2 regions of the Leclercia sp. AS011 genome follow, and region 1 is predicted to be linked to the other one. Evidence: predicted binding sites of a transcription regulator. Region 1 holds the regulator's gene; the other holds the start of a gene.

Region 1 (9,752 bases):
GGCCTGGGCCAGACGGCCACATCCGGGATCATCTCCGCCCTGGGTCGCAGTGGCCTGAACCTAGAAGGGCTGGAAAACTTTATCCAGACCGACGCCTCCATTAACCGCGGTAACTCCGGCGGCGCGCTGCTGAACCTGAACGGGGAGCTGATCGGCATTAACACCGCCATTCTGGCACCCGGCGGGGGTAGCGTGGGGATTGGTTTTGCCATCCCCAGCAACATGGCCCGCACGCTGGCACAGCAGTTAATTGATTTCGGCGAAGTGAAACGCGGGCTGCTGGGCATTAAGGGTACCGAAATGAGCGCGGATATTGCGAAAGCGTTCAACCTGAACGTGCAGCGCGGCGCCTTCGTCAGTGAAGTGCTACCGAATTCCGGCTCGGCAAAAGCGGGCGTGAAGTCCGGGGACGTGATCGTCAGCCTGAATGACAAACCGTTAAGCAGCTTCGCCGAGCTGCGCTCGCGTATCGCCACCACGGAGCCAGGAGCCACGGTTAAGCTCGGCATTTTGCGTGACGGCAAACCGATGGATGTGCAGGTCACGCTGGATAAAAGCACCTCTTCATCGGCCAGTGCAGAGATGATTGCTCCCGCGCTGCAAGGGGCGACCTTAAGCGACGGGCAGTTAAAAGACGGCACCAAAGGCATTACTCTCGACAGCGTCGAGAAGAGCAGCCCTGCCGCGCAGGCCGGTCTCCATGAGAATGACGTGATTATCGGCGTGAACCGCGTTCGCGTGCAGTCCATCGCCGAAATGCGCAAAGTGCTGGCTGGCAAACCCACCGTTATTGCCCTGCAGATCGTGCGCGGCAACGACACCCTCTATATTCTGCTGCGTTAAGCCTGTACGCGTCCGGACATCACCACGTGTGATGTCCGGATAAGTCATGCTATGCTGCTTGCGATCTTCCCTTAACGACGCCCGTATCATGGTTTTAAAGCTCATTCGTTCGGTCGCCATCGGCCTGGTTGTAGGTGGCCTTTTACTGGCCGCGATGCCCTCTTTACGTCAGTTTAATCAGCTGGCTGCGCCGCAGTTTGATAGCGCAGATGAAACACCTGCCAGTTACAATCAGGCAGTGCGCCGCGCCGCCCCTGCGGTGGTTAACGTCTATAACCGTGGGCTGAACAGCACCAGCCATAATCAGCTGGAGATCCGCACCCTGGGCTCCGGGGTGATCATGGATGAGCGTGGCTACATCATTACCAACAAACATGTGATCAACGATGCCGATCAGATCATCGTTGCGCTGCAGGATGGCCGCGTGTTTGAAGCCCTGCTGGTCGGCTCTGACAGCCTGACGGATCTGGCGGTCCTTAAAATCAATGCCACAGGCGGGCTGCCTGTTATTCCCATCAACCGTAAACGCACTCCGCACATCGGCGATGTGGTGCTGGCGATCGGTAACCCCTATAACCTCGGGCAGACCATTACCCAGGGGATTATCAGCGCGACGGGTCGTATTGGCCTGAACCCCTCCGGGCGGCAGAACTTCCTGCAGACGGATGCCTCTATCAACCACGGTAACTCCGGCGGTGCGCTGGTGAACTCGCTGGGCGAACTGATGGGCATCAACACCCTTTCGTTTGATAAGAGCAACGACGGAGAAACCCCGGAAGGCATTGGCTTCGCCATCCCGTTCCAGTTGGCCAACAAGATCATGGATAAGCTCATTCGCGACGGTCGGGTGATCCGCGGCTATATTGGCATTGGCGGGCGTGAGATTGCACCGCTGCATACCCAGGGCGGCGGTATCGACCAGATCCAGGGGATCGTGGTGAACGAAGTGACCTCCGGCGGTCCGGCGGCGGAAGCGGGCATCAAGGTTAACGACGTTATCGTCTCGGTAAATGGCAAACCGGCCATATCAGCCCTGGAGACCATGGATCAGGTAGCTGAGATCAGGCCTGGCTCGATCATTCCGGTGGAAGTGATGCGGGATGATAAGAAACTGACCCTGCAGGTGACCATTCAGGAATACCCGGCCACCAACTGAGTTTGCAGACATAAAAAAAACCGGAGTCGATGCTCCGGTTTTTTATTGCCCTGACGGGAAGCGATTCGCTTACTTGTTAACGAACTCTTCGCCGAGGACGATATCGTTCTTCAGCGTGTCCAGCATGCCGGCCATTGCCTGCTGCTCGAACGCGCTCAGGGTGCCGATAGATTTACGCTCTTCGATACCGTTTTTACCCAGCAGCAGCGGCTGAGAGAAGAAGCGTGCATGCTCGCCGTCGCCTTCAACGTACGCACATTCCACCACGCCTTGCTCGCCCTGCAGGGCGCGTACCAGAGACAGACCGAAACGTGCCGCAGCCTGACCCATAGAGAGGGTTGCAGAACCGCCACCCGCCTTCGCTTCCACCACTTCGGTGCCGGCGTTCTGGATGCGTTTGGTCAGGTCAGCCACTTCCTGCTCGGTGAAGCTCACGCCAGGGATCTGGGACAGCAGTGGCAGAATGGTCACGCCAGAGTGGCCGCCGATAACCGGAACTTCCAGCTCGGTTGGCTGCTTGCCTTTCAGTTCCGCAACAAAGGTGTTGGAGCGGATGATGTCCAGCGTGGTTACGCCAAACAGTTTGTTCTTGTCATACACGCCCGCTTTTTTCAGCACTTCTGCTGCGATAGCAACAGTGGTGTTAACCGGGTTAGTGATGATACCGATGCAGGCTTTCGGACAGGTTGTCGCGACCTGCTGAATCAGGTTCTTAACGATACCGGCATTCACATTGAACAGGTCAGAACGATCCATGCCAGGTTTACGCGCTACGCCTGCGGAGATCAGCACAACGTCTGCGCCTTCGAGCGCCGGGCGCGCATCTTCACCGGAGAAGCCTTTAATTTTGACAGCCGTCGGGATGTGGCTCAGGTCAACCGCCACACCAGGGGTTACCGGGGCGATGTCGTACAGAGAGAGTTCTGAGCCTGCAGGCAGCTGAGTTTTCAGTAGTAGGGCAAGCGCCTGGCCGATACCGCCAGCAGCGCCGAGGACTGCGACTTTCATCCTAAACTCCTTATTATGGTGAGCTAACTTTCTGTTACTCCGTCGCGGCGACCTTAATTCAGCAGATCAATAATTACAATCTTCATGGCTTGAGAATTAGCGGTCGCGCGCTTTTCGCTTCTGCCGGAAGGCTATCGGGCGTTATGCGATAACTAAGCAACGAATCAAGAGGGGGTTACAATACACCCTCGCCAGCCACCAAAACAACATCAATTTGATAACATTTAATTTACTTTTAAGCTTATTTGCGAGGCGTGACGCAGGCATGTTCCTTGATAACGAATTTTGATAAAATCACTCCCTTTCATAACATTATTTCAGCCTAAGATTGGGCAGATAGTTTGCATAAAAATTCATCCATGTGCATAATAATGTTGTTTCTACCGCTATATTTCGGGTGATTTATGCGAATCTCTTCTAAACAAGAAGAATTGGTTAAGGCGTTTAAAGCGCTGCTTAAAGAAGAAAAATTTAGTTCTCAGGGTGAGATCGTTCAGGCCTTACAGGAAGAAGGCTTCGAAAATATCAACCAGTCGAAAGTCTCCCGCATGTTAACCAAATTTGGCGCGGTGCGTACCCGCAATGCCAAAATGGAGATGGTTTACTGTCTGCCTGCTGAGCTCGGCGTACCGACAACCTCGAGCCCGCTGAAGAATCTGGTACTGGATATCGACTATAACGATGCCGTGGTGGTGATCCACACCAGCCCGGGCGCTGCCCAGCTGATCGCGCGTCTGCTCGACTCGCTCGGGAAAGCAGAAGGTATTCTCGGCACCATCGCCGGTGACGATACGATCTTCACGACCCCGGCCAATGGTTTCTCGGTGAAAGACCTCTACGAAGCCATTCTGGTTCTGTTCGAACAGGAACTCTAATCCCCTTCCCTGCTGCGTCTCGCAGCGGGGAATCTTCGGCTCCCGCCTCGTTTTGCCTTACAATCTGTTATCTGTGATTTAACAAATAGTGCGTTTTTCCGCTTCAATTCATTCATGCAGTGGATGATCCGCCCGACGATAGCACGAATAATCAAATTGTCATATCCTTATGATTTTAATGAAAATAACCAAGTAATCCGCGTCTAACCCCGGCTTTTTTATTCCCTTCTGTTATAAAACATCCTCTGCTTAATACATAATTTCACGAGAAACAATTAGCATGGTATTAATATTTGCCGTTATTAGTGTATACTTGATTTTGTGATGAGGGTCACGAAACAGAGACCCCAGTAAAGAATATGACGAGGAAGAGAATCATGAAAATCAAAACTACCGTAGCCACACTAAGCGTTCTGTCTGTTCTGTCATTCGGTGCTTTTGCTGCCGATGCCATTAACGCCGATCAGGCACAGTCCCGCGAATCTATCGGTACTGTTTCCATCGGTGCTGTCGGTACCTCTCCGATGGATATGAATCAGATGCTGAACAAAAAAGCGCAGGAACAGGGTGCCTCATCCTATCGCGTTATCGAAGCGCGTACCGGTGACCACTGGCATGCCACTGCTGAGCTGTACAAATAAGTCGTACCGAGCATTAAACAAATTACCCGTTATCTCAGTTCAACGACACCAGGCATAAAAATAGCAGTACAACCCTTCTGGTCGTTGAACGTGCCCTGTAAGTAAGGAGTAAAGACTATGAACACTAAATTAATCATCGCCACCCTGGGTTTAGCTTCCGTTCTCTCATTCGGTGCCAGTGCCGCTGTGCATCAGGTTACCGCGGAGCAAGCGCAAGGTCTGCAATCCCTGGGTAGCGTAGGCGTTACCGAAGTGGCCGGTTCTCCAATGGATGTTCGCCAGGCCCTGGCAGCAAAAGCTGAAAAAGCGGGCGCCAGCAGCTACCGCATCACCGAGCTGAATACCGGTGACCACTGGCATGCTACAGCCGAGCTGTACAAATAAACCCTCGTCGTATTGAAATACGACTTGCCCCTGCCTCGCAGCAGGGGCTTTTTTTTGCCTTTTACGGACGAACGTTGAAGCGGATCTGACCTTCCAGCTCCTCTTCCGCCTCATCAAACAGCAGGATCAATGCGCCAAAGCGCCTGCGCAGCTTCTCCGGCAAATGGGTAAATTCGATTTCAAGCGGTAGCGGCAGCTGGTTGCCGGTCACGATCTCCCAGAGAGAATCCAGGTCTGTCACGCTCTCCCGCGCAATGCCAAAGGTACGTGAAAACTCACGGTAAAAGTCTTCCTGACTGTCGATTTCATCAAAATCAAACGTATAGATATTCATTTCCCGCCACCCCGTCCAGGCGGGCGGCTGATGCCGCCCTGACGATTATAATCCCCCGATATGCAGGGTTTTCACTTCCAGGAACTCCTCCAGTCCCAGTACTGAGCCTTCACGACCCAGCCCTGACTCTTTCACCCCACCAAACGGCCCCAGCTCGGTAGAGACCGCACATTCATTAATGCCGATCATCCCGCTCTCAATGGCCTGAGAGACGCGGAACACCCGCTGCAGATTCTGGGTATAGAAATAGGCGGCCAGTCCAAAGGGCGTATTATTGGCGCGCTGAATAACCTCCTCTTCGGAGGTAAAACGGAAGCAGGCCGCAACGGGGCCAAAGGTCTCTTCGCTGGCGAGTGCCATCCCTTCATGACAGTTACCCAACACCGTCGGCTGCCAGAAGTTGCCGCCCAGCTCATGCGGCTTGCCGCCTGCCAGGACCGTCGCCCCTTTGGCGACCGCATCCTCTACATGCTCGCGCACTTTTTTCACCGCAGAAGGCTCAATCAGCGGCCCGACAATAGTGCCCTCCTCCAGGCCGTTACCCACTTTTAAGGCGTTTACGGCGGCGGCGAGCTGGCTGACGAAGGCGTCATACACCGACTCCTGAATATAGAAGCGGTTGACGCTGACGCAGACCTGGCCCGCATTACGGAATTTGTTGGCGATAGCCCCTTTTACTGCGGCATCAATATCGGCGTCGTCAAAGACGATATAGGGCGCATTCCCGCCCAGCTCCATCGAAACTTTCTTCATGGTCTCGGCGGCATTACGCATCAGCGTTTTGCCAACTGCCGTCGAGCCAGTAAAGGAGATTTTGCGCACCTCAGGGCTGGCCATGATGGCATCGCTTATCTCAGAGGTATTGCCCGCAACCGCGTTGAGTACGCCGTCCGGGACGCCCGCTTTTTTGGCAAGGGTCAGCAGGGCAAAGGCGCTGAGCGGCGTGTTGTTGGCCGGTTTGATCACCCCGGTGCAGCCTGCGGCCAGCGCCGGGCCCAGCTTGCGGGTCAGCATCGCCATCGGAAAATTCCACGGCGTGATGGCCGCTACCACGCCAACCGGTTCGCGGGTGGCCAGAATGCGGGAGCCGGGTTTAACCGGGGGAATGATCTCACCGTTGGCGCGTTTGGCCTGCTCGGCGAACCACTGAATAAAGCTGGCCGCGTACTCGACCTCACCTTCCGCCTCTTTCAGCGGCTTGCCCTGCTCGGTGGTCATCAGTTGTCCAAGCCACGGCTTGTTTTCAATGATTAATTCATACCAGCGATAGAGGATGGCCGAACGCTCTTTTGCGGTTCTGGCCCGCCACGCCGGGAAAGCACGGCTTGCGGCGGCGATGGCCTCTTCGGTCTCTTTGCTGCCCGCTTTTGCCACTTTAGCGATCACCTCACCGGTGGCCGGGTTAAGGACATCAAATGTGGTATCGAGCGTTTTCCATACGCCATCGACCAGATATCCTGTCTGAAATAGCGCACTGTCCTGTAGAGCCTGGGTCGTCATGTATCCTCCCATTCCGGGTTTAAGTTCTTGCCCGAATAAGTATAGTCACAAAAAAACCGACGCTTACGGCGTCGGTTTTCAGGAGGATTAGCTGTCGGTGAGAGCGTTCTGGTAGCGATGCAGCATTCCTACCAGCCGCTGCACCGGTTCGGTTACCTGTCTAGGTGCCTCCCAGATGCGCAGTTTTTCCTGGTAGATATCCAGCTCCTCCAGCAGCTGAGCAAAATAGCGTCGCCGCTTATCGTCGCTGCTGGCCGAAATGACGTGATCGGCGGTGCGTCGCAGCTGACGGTGGAACGCCGAGAGGTCGTCATTAACCGGCACCGGCGCATTGCGCAGACGCTGGTGGGCGATGATCAGCGTCAGGGCCAGGCGGAATTTAGCGATATCTCCCGGGAATTTGGTCAGCAGTAAAAACAGCTGCTGATAGAGCGCGGGGAGATGGTTCTCTTTGCGTCGGGCGGTGTTGGTGGTCATCGCGGAAACGGCAGCGGAAACAAACTGGTTCAGCAGCACGCGTCCGGTGCGGGCCTGCGAGTTATCGCGCACCAGCAAAATAACCATCATGGCGAGGAAACAGCCAACAATCTGCCCCAGCGCGCTATCCAGGAACTGGCTGAAGTGGAACGTCATCGGATTATCCAGCACCAGAATGTTAATGGTACTGGCCAGCGCCCCAAGCGAACCCAGGCGTCGCTTCTGCACCTCGATACCAATAAAGAAGGCCATCACCGCAAGGCTGATACAGAGTAGCAGCATACTTTGCTGGGTCGAGGGCAGAACCACCAGGAAATAGAAAGCACCCAGCGGGAGCGCTGCCAGCGCACCGTACAGAAAATCGAGCGCCACCATTCGCGGATTGGGCAGACGCATCGCCAGCGAGGTGACCACGGCGATCATCACCATCGCCCCGCTGCCGGAGGTCCAGCCGGTCCACAGCCAGAATAACGTGCCGAGCATACAGGCGAGCATGGTGCGCCAGAAGTTGACCATCGCATGGTGACGTTCCGCCGACTCGGCTTTGACCACCACTTCACCTTGGAGGACTTCCTCTTCGGTGGCGCTGATTTTGGTATTGCCGATCACGCCACGTTTGAGGAGCAGGAAGCGCGTCGCCGCCCCCACCCAGGTGTAGATGGTCACCGGGGTGTCTCGCTCGCCGGTCCAGGCGATGACCCGGCGCATGCGTTTGAGCTGTTTATGCACATCCTGCACGGTGGCGACGGGAGTAGCGAACTGCTCCCGGAAGGTCCCGGTGATCGCCTCGGGGCGGGAATTCTGGATCAGATAGGTTTCACAGGCCTGGGTGATCAGGGTTAAGGAGACGGTATTGAGCGCCTTCAGGCGGCGGTTAGCCCGCGACCAGCGCGACGACTCCATATTGAGGTTGCTGCGCATCCCTTCCAGCGCGGTGGTACGACGCACCAGCGCACTCCAGGCGTTATCGACCTCTTCGCTGTCGCCATGCTTGATGCACAGTTGCATCAGCTGGTACTGGGCAACGATCAGCGCATCCAATTCGCGATCTACCTCCTGCTTAATGGAGCGAGGAGAGAACAGCAGATCCGCCACGATCGCACAGACAATCCCCATCACGATCTCGCTGCAGCGCTCCACGGCAAACTGCGGTGCCAGCAGGGGGTTGGTCTGAATGGTGATGATAATGATCAGCGCGGTATAGCCGGAAAGCCCCCAGGCGTAGGAGTTTTCCACCCGCACCAGAGAGGAGATCCAGGTGCAGAACCCGGCCCAGATACAGCACACCATCAGCATCAGCAGCGGGGTGCGGATCATCAGGATCACGATGGTCAGCGCGGCGATACAGCCGATAAAGGTGCCGACAATACGCAGCATCCCGCGATAGCGAATGGCCCCGGAATAAGGTTCACCACCCGCCGCAAACGCCGGACCTGCGGCGACAATCGCTGCCGTCAGCACCGCCCAGCGGGGGGTTTCCAGCTGAAAGTGAAAGCCGACGAACAGCGCCAGCACGATGGCGAAGGCCAGCTTAATCGCAAAGCGCAGGTGCTGGTCGGCGATGGAGAAGATGCCCATGGCGATTAACCAAACTCGCGCAGGCGATGGGCAATTTTACGGAACAGCGAGTCATGGCTGGCGTCCCGATCTGTCTCACCGGTGATCACCACGGTGGCGGTGGTGCCCGCAGGCCACAGGTTGCCCTGCTGTTCATCCAGACGAATACGCACCGGCACGCGCTGGGCCAGACGGACCCACTCCAGGTTGGAATCGACGGTCGCCATCCCTTTGCTGTCGCGGGTGGCGCTGGAGTTAGTCACCCCTGCAGCCACGCTGTCGACCGTGCCTTTCATGACCCGGTTGCTGCCCAGCGGGGTGATCTCAGCCCGGTAGCCCGGACGGACGTTCTCCAGCTTGGTCTCTTCCATATAGGCCAGCACGTAGAAGGAGTGCTGTTTGACCAGCGCCACGGCGGTGGAGCCGCGGGTAATAAATTCGCCGGTATAGACGTTAAGGTTGGTCACCCAGCCGTCGGACGGGGCGCGGATCACGGTACGCTCAAGATCGAGCTTCGCCAGATCGCGGGTAGCCTCGGCTTTCGCCAGCTGATGCAGCACGGTTTGCAGCAGGTTGTTGGACTGGTCGATCTCCTCCCGCGACATTGCCTGCACCCCCAGCTTATTACGACGTCCCGCCTCGCGGCGTTTTTCCGCAGCCAGCGCCTGGTAGTAGGCGACATCGGCTTCTGCTTCTTCCAACGCTTTCTGATAGCGCGGCTGGTCCACGGTGAACAGCACCTGATCCTTTTTCACCAGCTGGTTGTCATGCACATTCACGGCCGTGATCAGGCCCGCCACGTCCGGGGCAATGGCGACGATGTCGGCGCTGAAGCGCGCATCGCGCGTCCAGGGCGACTCGGTGTAGTAAACCCACGCGCGAAATATAGCGATGAACGCGAGGATAACCAGTGCCAGGGTAATGGCGGTACGGGAGATTTTTCTTGTTAGCGTTTTCACATCTACCTCAAACAAACA
Region 2 (9,752 bases), on a different contig from region 1:
AGCTGCGCGGCCGTATCCGCGCCAACATTCACGAATTGCGCATCGCCTGCCTGAGACAGAGCACGGATAACCCGCTGTATGCCAGTCTGCTGGATGAGATCGCCGATAAACAGCAGGCGGCGCAGTGGCTGCTGCTGGCGGAACGCCAGATGGATGAGGCCGCCGTGTTCACCATTCACGGCTTCTGCCAGCGGATGCTCAGCCTGAATGCCTTTGAATCCGGCATGCTCTTTGAGCAGCAGCTCATCGAAGATGAATCTCTGTTGCGCTACCAGGCGTGCGCCGACTTCTGGCGTCGTCACTGCTACCCCTTGCCACGCGACATTGCCGAAGCGGTTCACGGTTTATGGAAAGGTCCGGAAGAGCTACTCCGCGCCATCGACCGTTACCTGCAGGGTGAAGCCCCGGTTATCAAATCCCCCCCGCCTGCGGACGAAACCCTGGCCTCCCGCCATGAGAAGATCGTCGGCTTAATTGCCACCATGAAACAGCAGTGGTCTGACAGCGTGGCGGAAATCGAGGCGGTGATCGAAGGTTCCGGTATCGACCGGCGCAAGTTCAACCGCGGCAACCAGGCCAAATACATCGAACGCATAACGGCCTGGGCTCAAGAAGAGAAGCACAGCTATCAGCTGCCCGATGCCCTGGAGAAGTTCTCGCAGACGTTCCTGGCGGAGCGGACCAAAGCAGGCGGTGAAGTGCCGCAACATCCTCTCTTTGTCGCTATCGATACCCTGCTGGCCGAGCCGCTGACCCTGAACGATCTGATGATCACCCGGGCGCTGGCCGAGATCCGCGAGGCGGTGGCGCGCGAAAAGCGCCGTCGCGGCGAGCTGGGTTTTGACGATATGCTCAGCCGTCTCGATGAGGCCCTGAACAGCGACAATGGCTACGCGCTGGCAGCCGCCATCCGCAGCCGTTTCCCGGTGGCGATGATCGATGAATTCCAGGATACCGACCCGCAACAGTACCGCATTTTCCGCCGCATCTGGCGTCAGCAGCCAGACACCGCACTGCTGCTGATTGGTGACCCCAAACAGGCGATCTACGCGTTCCGTGGGGCGGATATCTTCACCTATATGAAGGCGCGTGGCGAAGTCGCCGCGCACTATACGCTGGATACCAACTGGCGCTCGGCGCCGGGCATGGTGGAAAGCGTAAACACCCTCTTTTCACAGATGAACGACGCCTTCATGTTCCGTGAAATCCCTTTCCAGCCGGTCAAATCCGCCCCGAGAAACGCCGGGCTGCGCTTTGGGCTGAGGGGGAATTTCCAGCCGGCGATGAACATCTGGCTGATGGACGGAGAAGGATGCGGCGTCGGGGATTATCAGACCTTTATGGCCCAGCACTGCGCGGCGCAAATCCGCGACTGGCTGAGCGCCGGGGCGCGTGGTGAAGCCACTCTGCACCGGGGCGACGAGTCCCGGCCGGTGCAGGCCTCGGACATTACGGTGCTGGTGCGCAGTCGCCAGGAGGCGGCACTGATCCGCGACGCGCTGACGCTGCTCACCATTCCTTCGGTCTATCTCTCCAACCGCGACAGCGTGTTTGAAACCCTTGAAGCCCAGGAGATGCTCTGGCTGCTGCAGGCCGTGCTGGCACCCGAGCGTGAAAGCATCCTGCGCAGCGCGCTGGCAAGCTCGATGCTCGGACTGAACGCCCGTGATATCGACATGCTCAATAACAGCGAAACCCTGTGGGATGAGGCGGTGGAAGAGTTTACCCACTACCGCGAACGCTGGCAGAAGCGGGGGGTGATGGCGATGCTGCGTGACGTCATGGCCCGGCGCAATATTGCCGAAAATATGCTGGCCACCGCGGGGGGCGAACGTCGTCTGACCGATATTTTGCATATCAGCGAGCTGCTCCAGGAGGCGGGAACCCAGCTTGAGAGCGAGCACGCCCTGGTGCGCTGGCTGGCGCAACATATCGCGGAACCCAACAGCAATGCCTCAAGCCAGCAGATGCGCCTCGAAAGCGACAAGCATCTGGTAAAAATCGTCACCATTCACAAATCGAAAGGGCTGGAATACCCCCTGGTCTGGCTGCCCTTTATTGCCAACTACCGGGTGCAGGATCAGGCCTTTTATCACGATCGCAAAACCTTTGAAGCCGTGCTTGATCTCAGCAAGGCCGAGGAGAGCGTCGAGCTGGCCGAAGCCGAGCGGCTGGCGGAGGATTTACGTCTGCTGTATGTGGCCCTGACCCGCTCGGTCTGGCACTGCAGCCTGGGCGTCGCGCCGCTGTTCCGGCGTCGGGGTGACAAGTCCGGCGACAGCGATTTCCACCTCAGCGCCCTTGGCCGCCTGATCCAGCGCGGCGAACCGAAAGATTCGGCCGGACTGCGCCAGTGCCTGGAAACCCTGTGTAATGACCACATTGCGCTGCAGATTGCCGGGGTAGCCGATACCGCCCGCTGGAACATGCCGGAGTCAGCAATGCCGGATCTGCAGGCGCGGCAGGTGGCTCGCGCCCTGTTCGACGACTGGCGGGTTACGAGCTACTCCGGGCTCCAGCAGCACGGGCACAGTATTGCCCAGGATCTGATGCCGCGCCTCGACGTTGATGCCGCAGGCACTGGCGAGGTGGCACAGGAGCCGGAGCTGACGCCGCACCAGTTCCCACGCGGCGCTTCACCGGGCACCTTTTTACACAGCCTGTTTGAAACGCTCGATTTCACGCAGCCCGTCTCCCCGGACTGGGTGCTGGAGATGCTGCAGAAGGGCGGCTATGACGCCCGCTGGGAGCCGGTGCTGACCCACTGGCTGACGCAGATCCTGCAGACGCCACTCAATGAGGAGGGGATCTCCCTGAGTCAGCTTTCAGCCGCTGATAAACAGGTGGAGATGGAGTTTTACCTGCCCGTCGCCGGGCCGCTGACCGCCGATGCGCTGGATGCCCTGATCCGCGAGCACGATCCCCTGTCGCGTGGCTGCCCGCCGCTCGATTTCCGCCAGGTGCGCGGCATGCTGAAAGGCTTTATCGACCTGGTATTCCGCCATAATGGCCGCTACTACCTGCTGGACTATAAGTCCAACTGGCTGGGGGAGAACGGCGAGGCCTATACCCCGGAGGCGATGGCCCGCGCGATGCAGTCCCACCGCTACGATCTGCAGTACCAGCTCTACACCCTGGCGCTGCACCGTTATCTGCGCCACCGTATTGCCGATTACGACTATCAGCGGCATTTCGGCGGGGTGATCTACCTGTTTTTACGCGGGGTGGATGGCAGCTCGCCGGGATCCGGCTGCTTTGCCACCCGCCCAACTGAAACGTTAATAAATCAAATGGATAGCTTATTTTCTGCAAGCCGAGAGGAGCTTGTGTCATGACGATGCAGGAATTATTGCTGGAGGCCGTAGAACAGCGCGTATTGCGTCGTCTGGATGTGCAGTTTGCGATGATGATGGCCGGGAACGATGAACCCTCGGTGATGCTGGCGACGGCGATTTTAAGCCGGGACGCCGGAGAGGGGCATGTCTGCCTGCCCCTGTCGCGCCTGCAGGCAGAGGCGAAAAGCCCCGCCCTACAGGCCTGTTTTGCCCTGCATGATGAATCGCTGGAGTGGTCCGCCACGCTGATGCGTTCGCGCGCGGTGAGCGCTGGGGACGAGCCAACGCCGTTGGTGCTGGTGGGCGACCGGCTCTACCTCAACCGGATGTGGCGCTACGAGCGGGCCGTGGCCCGTTTCTTTAGCGAAGCCAACCAGCCGCTGCCCCATGACAGTGCCGACGTTCAGCGTACCCTGAACGCGCTGTTCACCTCTGACGAAGCCGTTAACTGGCAAAAGGTGGCGGCGGCCGTGGCCTTAACGCGGCGTATCTCGGTCATTTCCGGCGGCCCGGGGACCGGCAAAACCACTACCGTCGCCCGCCTGCTGGCGGCGCTGATCCAGATGGCGGGGGAGGAGAAGTGCCGTATCCGGCTGGCGGCCCCGACCGGTAAAGCCGCCGCACGTCTTACCGAGTCGCTGGGTGGCGCGCTGCAACAGCTTCCGCTGACCGACATCCAGCGCAAGCGCTTCCCGACCGAAGCCAGCACCCTGCACCGGTTGCTCGGCGCTCAGCCGGGCAGCCAGCGTCTGCGCTACCATGCCGGTAACCCGCTGCACCTGGATGTGCTGGTGGTGGATGAGGCCTCAATGATCGACCTGACCATGATGTCCCGGCTGATTGATGCCCTGCCGCCGCATGCCAGGGTGATCTTCCTCGGCGATCGTGACCAGCTGGCCTCTGTCGAAGCCGGGGCGGTGCTGGGCGATATTTGTACCTGGGCCAGCGCCGGTTTTACCGTGCAGCGTGCTCAGGAGCTGGCCGGGATGACCGGATGCCAGATGGAAGGCAACGTCAGTCCGGTGGCGGGCGCGCTGCGCGACAGCCTGTGCCTGCTACAAAAAAGCTACCGGTTTGGCAGCGACTCCGGCATCGGCCAACTGGCGGCCGCGGTCAACCGTGGCGACCGCCACGCTCTGCGCTCGGTGTTTGACGGCACGTTCAGCGATATCGAGAAAAAGCAGCTCCAGAGTGGGGAAGAGTATCTGGTGATGCTGGAGGATGCCCTGCAGGGATATCACCATTTTCTCGACCATGTGCAACATCAGGCCTCCGAAGAGGCGATCCTGGCGGCATTCAGCCGCTACCAGCTGCTGTGCGCCTTACGCGACGGTCCCTTTGGCGTGGCCGGGCTTAACGAAAGGCTGGAGCAGGTGCTGGTGCAAAAACGGCGCATCAGCCGTCAGCCCCATTCCCGCTGGTATGAAGGCCGCCCGGTGATGATTTCGCGCAACGACAGTGCGCTGGGGCTGTTTAACGGTGATATCGGGATTGCGCTGGACCGGGGGCAGGGGCTGCGCGTCTGGTTCCAGATGCCGGATGGCAGCCTGAAGTCCGTACAGCCGAGCCGTCTGCCGGAGCATGAAACCGCGTGGGCGATGACGGTGCACAAATCGCAGGGCTCAGAGTTCGATCATGCGGCGTTGATCCTGCCTACCCAGATGTCGCCGGTGGTGACCCGCGAGCTGGTCTATACGGCCATTACCCGTGCCCGTCGGCGGTTGTCGCTGTATGCGGATGACGGTGTGCTGGTGCAGGCCGTTACCACCCGTACGGAACGACGCAGCGGGCTGAGTGCGATTTTTGAGGCCCTGTAATTATTCCCTCTCCCTTTGGGGAGAGGGTCAGGATGAGGGGGATTAACCTAAATCCGCCATCAGCACCTTCGAGCGACGCTGATAGTTGTACATCTCTTTCTTGGTTTCCGGTAGGGAATCAATGTCCACCGGCGTAAAGCCGCGCTCCTGGAACCAGTGAATGCTGCGGGTCGTCAGCACAAACAGCTTACTTAACCCCTGCTGCCGTGCCTGGGCTGCGACCCGCTCCAGTAATACCTCGCCGCGCGACGAGCTGCGGTAGTCCGGGTGTACCGCGACACAGGCCATCTCACCAATCTTCTCCTCCGGGAAGGGATAGAGTGCCGCACAGGCGATGGTGAGATTGTCGCGCTGGATAATGGTGAACTTGTCGATCTCCATCTCCAGCTGTTCGCGGGAGCGACGTACCAGGATCCCCTGCTGCTCCAGCGGGCGAATCAGCTCCAGAATACCGCCGATGTCGTTAATGGTGGCGCGGCGGATCTGCTCGGCGCTCTCCATCACGATCTGCGTCCCGATCCCGTCACGGGAGAACAGCTCCTGCAACAGGGCACCATCTTCCTGATAGCTGATCAGGTGGCTGCGACGTACGCCGCTGCGGCAGGCTTTGATTGCGCCGCGCAGGAAACGCACGGTGCCCGAGTAGTAATCGCCTTGTTCTTCGAGCTCCTCGACCCGCGCCTGGGCTTCGTTCGGGAATAGCTCGGAGACGATATTCCCCAGCTCGTTAATGACACCCTGCGACGAACAGAAGCCGATCATTTTTTCGGCTTTCAGCTTGATTGCCAGCTGGGTGGCAATCTCTTCGGAGGTGAGGTTGAAACTTTCCCCGGTCACCGAGACGGCGACCGGGCCGGTCAGCACAATCGCGCCGCCGTCGAGCTGGCGATGAATAGCCTCTTCATCAATACGACGAATACGTCCGCTGTGGCAATAATCCACCCCATCATCCACCCCAAGCGGCTGGGCGATAATAAAGTTGCCGCTCACAACGTTGATGTGCGCCCCCTGCAGCGGGGTGTTGTTGAGGCTCATGGAGAGCCGCGCGGTGATATCGAGCTGCAGCAGACCGGCGGCCTGCTTCACCAGCTCCAGCGTTTTGGCGTCGGTGACGCGGGTGTGTTTATGGTAAATCGGCTCGTGATGATGCGCGGCCAGATTGGCTTCAATCTGTGGGCGAGCACCGTAGACAACCACAAGGCGAATACCCAGGCTGTGCAGCAGGCCGATGTCATTGACAATGCTGGAGAAGTTCTCGTGCTCAATGGCTTCGCCGCCGAGCATAATGACGAACGTCTTCCCCCGGTGGGTGTTGATATAGGGAACAGAATGGCGGAATCCCTGGACCAGTTCGATTCTACGTTCCTTCACCACGGCACAACCCCTCAATGAATGTTTATTCGTAATTTTTGTATTTTTATTCGAATATGCCCCTGCGCGCAAGCCAAACTTTTCGCCGAAGCAAAGAAAACATTCAATGAAGTAATCGTTAAAGCATGATTGTTTACCCTTTTAAGGATGACAGGTTATGCATCATTCGCTAAAGTTTTCGGTCAATTTGGACGTAATGAGAAGTTATTCGATATCTTTGCTCGGGAGAAGCATGTCGGGATCCAGTAAAGCATTAAGTCGCCGCCGCCTGTTACAAGGGGCCGGGGCAATGTGGTTGCTTAGCGTAAGTCAGGTAGGGCTTGCCGCCGTCAGTCAGGTGGTGGCAGTACGTGTCTGGCCAGCGTCGACCTATACACGCGTGACGGTCGAGTCCAACCGGGTGCTGAACTATAAGCAATTCGCTCTGAGTAATCCGGAACGGGTGGTGGTGGATATCGAAGGGGTGAACCTCAATTCTGTCCTCAAAGGGATGAGCGCCCAGATCCGTGGCGACGATCCCTTTATCAAGTCTGCGCGGGTCGGGCAGTTTGATCCAAAAACTGTGCGCATGGTGTTTGAACTTAAGCAGAACGTAAAGCCGCAGCTGTTTGCCCTTGCGCCGGTGGCCGGCTTTAAAGAGCGTCTGGTGATGGATCTCTATCCGGCCAACGCGACGGACATTCAGGATCCGTTGCTGGCGTTGCTGGAAGATTACAACAAAGGCGATCTCGAGAAGCAGGTTCCGCCTGCCCAGAGTGGTCCGCAGCCGGGCAAGGCCGGGCGCGATCGCCCGATTGTGATCATGCTCGATCCGGGCCACGGCGGGGAGGACTCCGGCGCGGTGGGCAAATACCGCACGCGGGAAAAAGACGTGGTGCTGCAGATCGCCCGTCGCCTGAAAGCGTTGATCGACAGAGAAGGCAACATGCGCGCCTATATGACGCGTAATGAAGACGTCTTTATTCCGCTGAAGGTGCGCGTGGCGAAAGCGCAAAAGCAGCGCGCGGATCTGTTTATTTCGATTCATGCGGATGCCTTTACCAGCCGTCAGCCCAGCGGATCCTCGGTGTTTGCCCTTTCGACTAAAGGGGCGACCAGTACCGCGGCAAAACTGCTGGCAGATTCGCAAAACGCCTCTGACCTGATCGGCGGCGTCAGTAAGAGCGGGGATCGCTACGTCGACCACACCCTGTTTGATATGGTGCAGTCGCTGACCATCACCGACAGTCTGAAGTTTGGTAAAGCCGTACTGGGTCGACTGGGTAGGGTTAATAAGCTGCATAAAAACAGCGTCGAGCAGGCCGGGTTTGCGGTGCTGAAAGCGCCGGATATCCCGTCGATTCTGGTGGAGACCGCGTTTATCAGTAACGTGGAAGAGGAGCGCAAGCTCAAGACGGCTGCCTTCCAGCAGGAAGTGGCGGAGTCGATACTGGCGGGGATTAAGGCCTATTTCTCGGACGGGGCAACGCTGGCGAGACGCGGATAATCAGGATGGCCGGGTTTACGCCCGGCAAAATGACAAACTGCAGATACAAAAAAACACCCGGAAGGGTGTTTATTGTTTTCAGAAGTGTTGGTTGCGGGGGCCGGATTTGAACCGACGACCTTCGGGTTATGAGCCCGACGAGCTACCAGGCTGCTCCACCCCGCGTCCGTCATTCTACTTTGTAGAATCTTACTTCTTTAAATTTGATTGGTTGCGGGGGCCGGATTTGAACCGACGACCTTCGGGTTATGAGCCCGACGAGCTACCAGGCTGCTCCACCCCGCGTCCGTCTTTTCGCTTCGTATTTCAAACCACATCTGCGTTGGCTTTCCTCGTTCACCTCAGTCACTTACTGGAGTAAGCTCCTAAGGATTCACTGCGTCGCCGCCTTGCTGTGATTCGAACTACTTTGCGAAAACTTCTACAGTCGTAGAAGATACTTCATCAAATTTTAATTGGTTGCGGGGGCCGGATTTGAACCGACGACCTTCGGGTTATGAGCCCGACGAGCTACCAGGCTGCTCCACCCCGCGTCCGTGGAAGCGCACTATACTCTGCTGACTTTTTGTTGCAACCCTTTTTCGTAAAAATCACCAAATTAGGTGTTGTTTGTACGCTCCGCCGACAGTTCGACTGTTTTTTGCGCAAAATTTGCGTGAGGGGAGGTAATCGCATTTCAATACCCTTGCCGGTTTGTTATCTTCATTGCGCAGAATCGGGCAACTTAAAGACGAGATATAATGAAAGGACGTTGGGCGAAGTATCTGATGACGGGCGCGATGGTAGCTATTCTGGCTGCCTGCTCCTCCAAACCGACCGATCGCGGTCAGCAATATAAAGACGGGAAACTGACCCAGCCTTTCTCTTTAGTGAATCAACCTGACGCCGTGGGCGCGCCCATCAATGGTGGCGACTTCGCCGAACAGGTGAGCCAGATCCGTACCGCATCGCCGCGGCTGTATGGCTCGCAGAACAGCGTCTACAACGCCGTGCAGGACTGGTTACGCGCCGGGGGCGATACCCGCACCATGCGCCAGTTCGGCATCGACGCCTGGCAGATGGAAGGCACCGACAACTACGGTAACGTCCAGTTTACCGGCTACTACACCCCGGTGGTGCAGGCGCGCCATACCGCACAGGGTGAGTTCAAATACCCAATCTACCGCATGCCGCCAAAACGTGGCCGCCTGCCGTCCCGCGCTGAGATCTACGCCGGTGCGCTGAGCGACAGCTACATCCTGGCCTACAGCAACTCGCTGATGGATAACTTCATCATGGACGTGCAGGGCAGCGGTTATATCGATTTTGGCGACGGCAGCCCGCTTAACTTCTTCAGCTACTCCGGCAAGAACGGCCATGCTTATCGCAGCATCGGTAAGGTGCTGATCGATCGCGGGGAAGTGAAGCGCGAAGATATGTCGATGCAGGCGATCCGCGAGTGGGGCGAGAAGCACAGCGAATATGAAGTGCGTGAACTGCTCGAGCAGAACCCGTCCTTTGTCTTCTTTAAGCCGCAAAACTTTGCGCCGGTGAAAGGCGCGAGCGCGGTACCGTTGATTGGCCGCGCATCGGTCGCCTCTGACAAGACGGTGATCCCGCCGGGTACCACGCTGCTGGCAGAAGTGCCGACGCTGGATCAAAACGGCAAATTCTCCGGGCAGTATGAACTGCGCCTGATGGTGGCGCTGGACGTGGGCGGGGCCATTAAAGGCCAGCACTTCGACATCTATCAGGGAATTGGCC

The links. The regulator ArgR, encoded in region 1, controls arginine synthesis, uptake and breakdown. The targets are predictions, from matches to a motif close to ANTGAATAAAAATACANT.
Positions count from the first base shown of each region.
Region 2: argA (amino-acid N-acetyltransferase) is a predicted target of ArgR. The motif match lies at 6,561-6,578, and genes of this name have one in related genera.

Region 1 covers NZ_JBBCMA010000004.1:37,389-47,140, reverse strand. Annotated here, with positions in the region: gene degQ (serine endoprotease DegQ) at 1-843, shown strand, start outside; gene degS (outer membrane-stress sensor serine endopeptidase DegS) at 932-1,999, shown strand; gene mdh (malate dehydrogenase) at 2,069-3,007, opposite strand; gene argR (transcriptional regulator ArgR) at 3,412-3,882, shown strand; gene yhcN (peroxide/acid stress response protein YhcN) at 4,260-4,523, shown strand; gene yhcN (peroxide/acid stress response protein YhcN) at 4,641-4,907, shown strand; gene WFO70_RS16290 (barstar family protein) at 4,969-5,241, opposite strand; gene WFO70_RS16285 (NAD-dependent succinate-semialdehyde dehydrogenase) at 5,287-6,741, opposite strand; gene aaeB (p-hydroxybenzoic acid efflux pump subunit AaeB) at 6,829-8,796, opposite strand; gene aaeA (p-hydroxybenzoic acid efflux pump subunit AaeA) at 8,802-9,734, opposite strand; gene aaeX (p-hydroxybenzoic acid efflux pump operon protein AaeX) at 9,742-9,752, opposite strand, start outside.
Region 2 covers NZ_JBBCMA010000003.1:119,986-129,737, forward strand. Annotated here, with positions in the region: gene recB (exodeoxyribonuclease V subunit beta) at 1-3,335, shown strand, start outside; gene recD (exodeoxyribonuclease V subunit alpha) at 3,332-5,152, shown strand; gene argA (amino-acid N-acetyltransferase) at 5,195-6,526, opposite strand; gene amiC (N-acetylmuramoyl-L-alanine amidase AmiC) at 6,756-8,009, shown strand; tRNA gene WFO70_RS15175 (tRNA-Met) at 8,098-8,174, opposite strand; tRNA gene WFO70_RS15180 (tRNA-Met) at 8,218-8,294, opposite strand; tRNA gene WFO70_RS15185 (tRNA-Met) at 8,466-8,542, opposite strand; gene mltA (murein transglycosylase A) at 8,750-9,752, shown strand, end outside.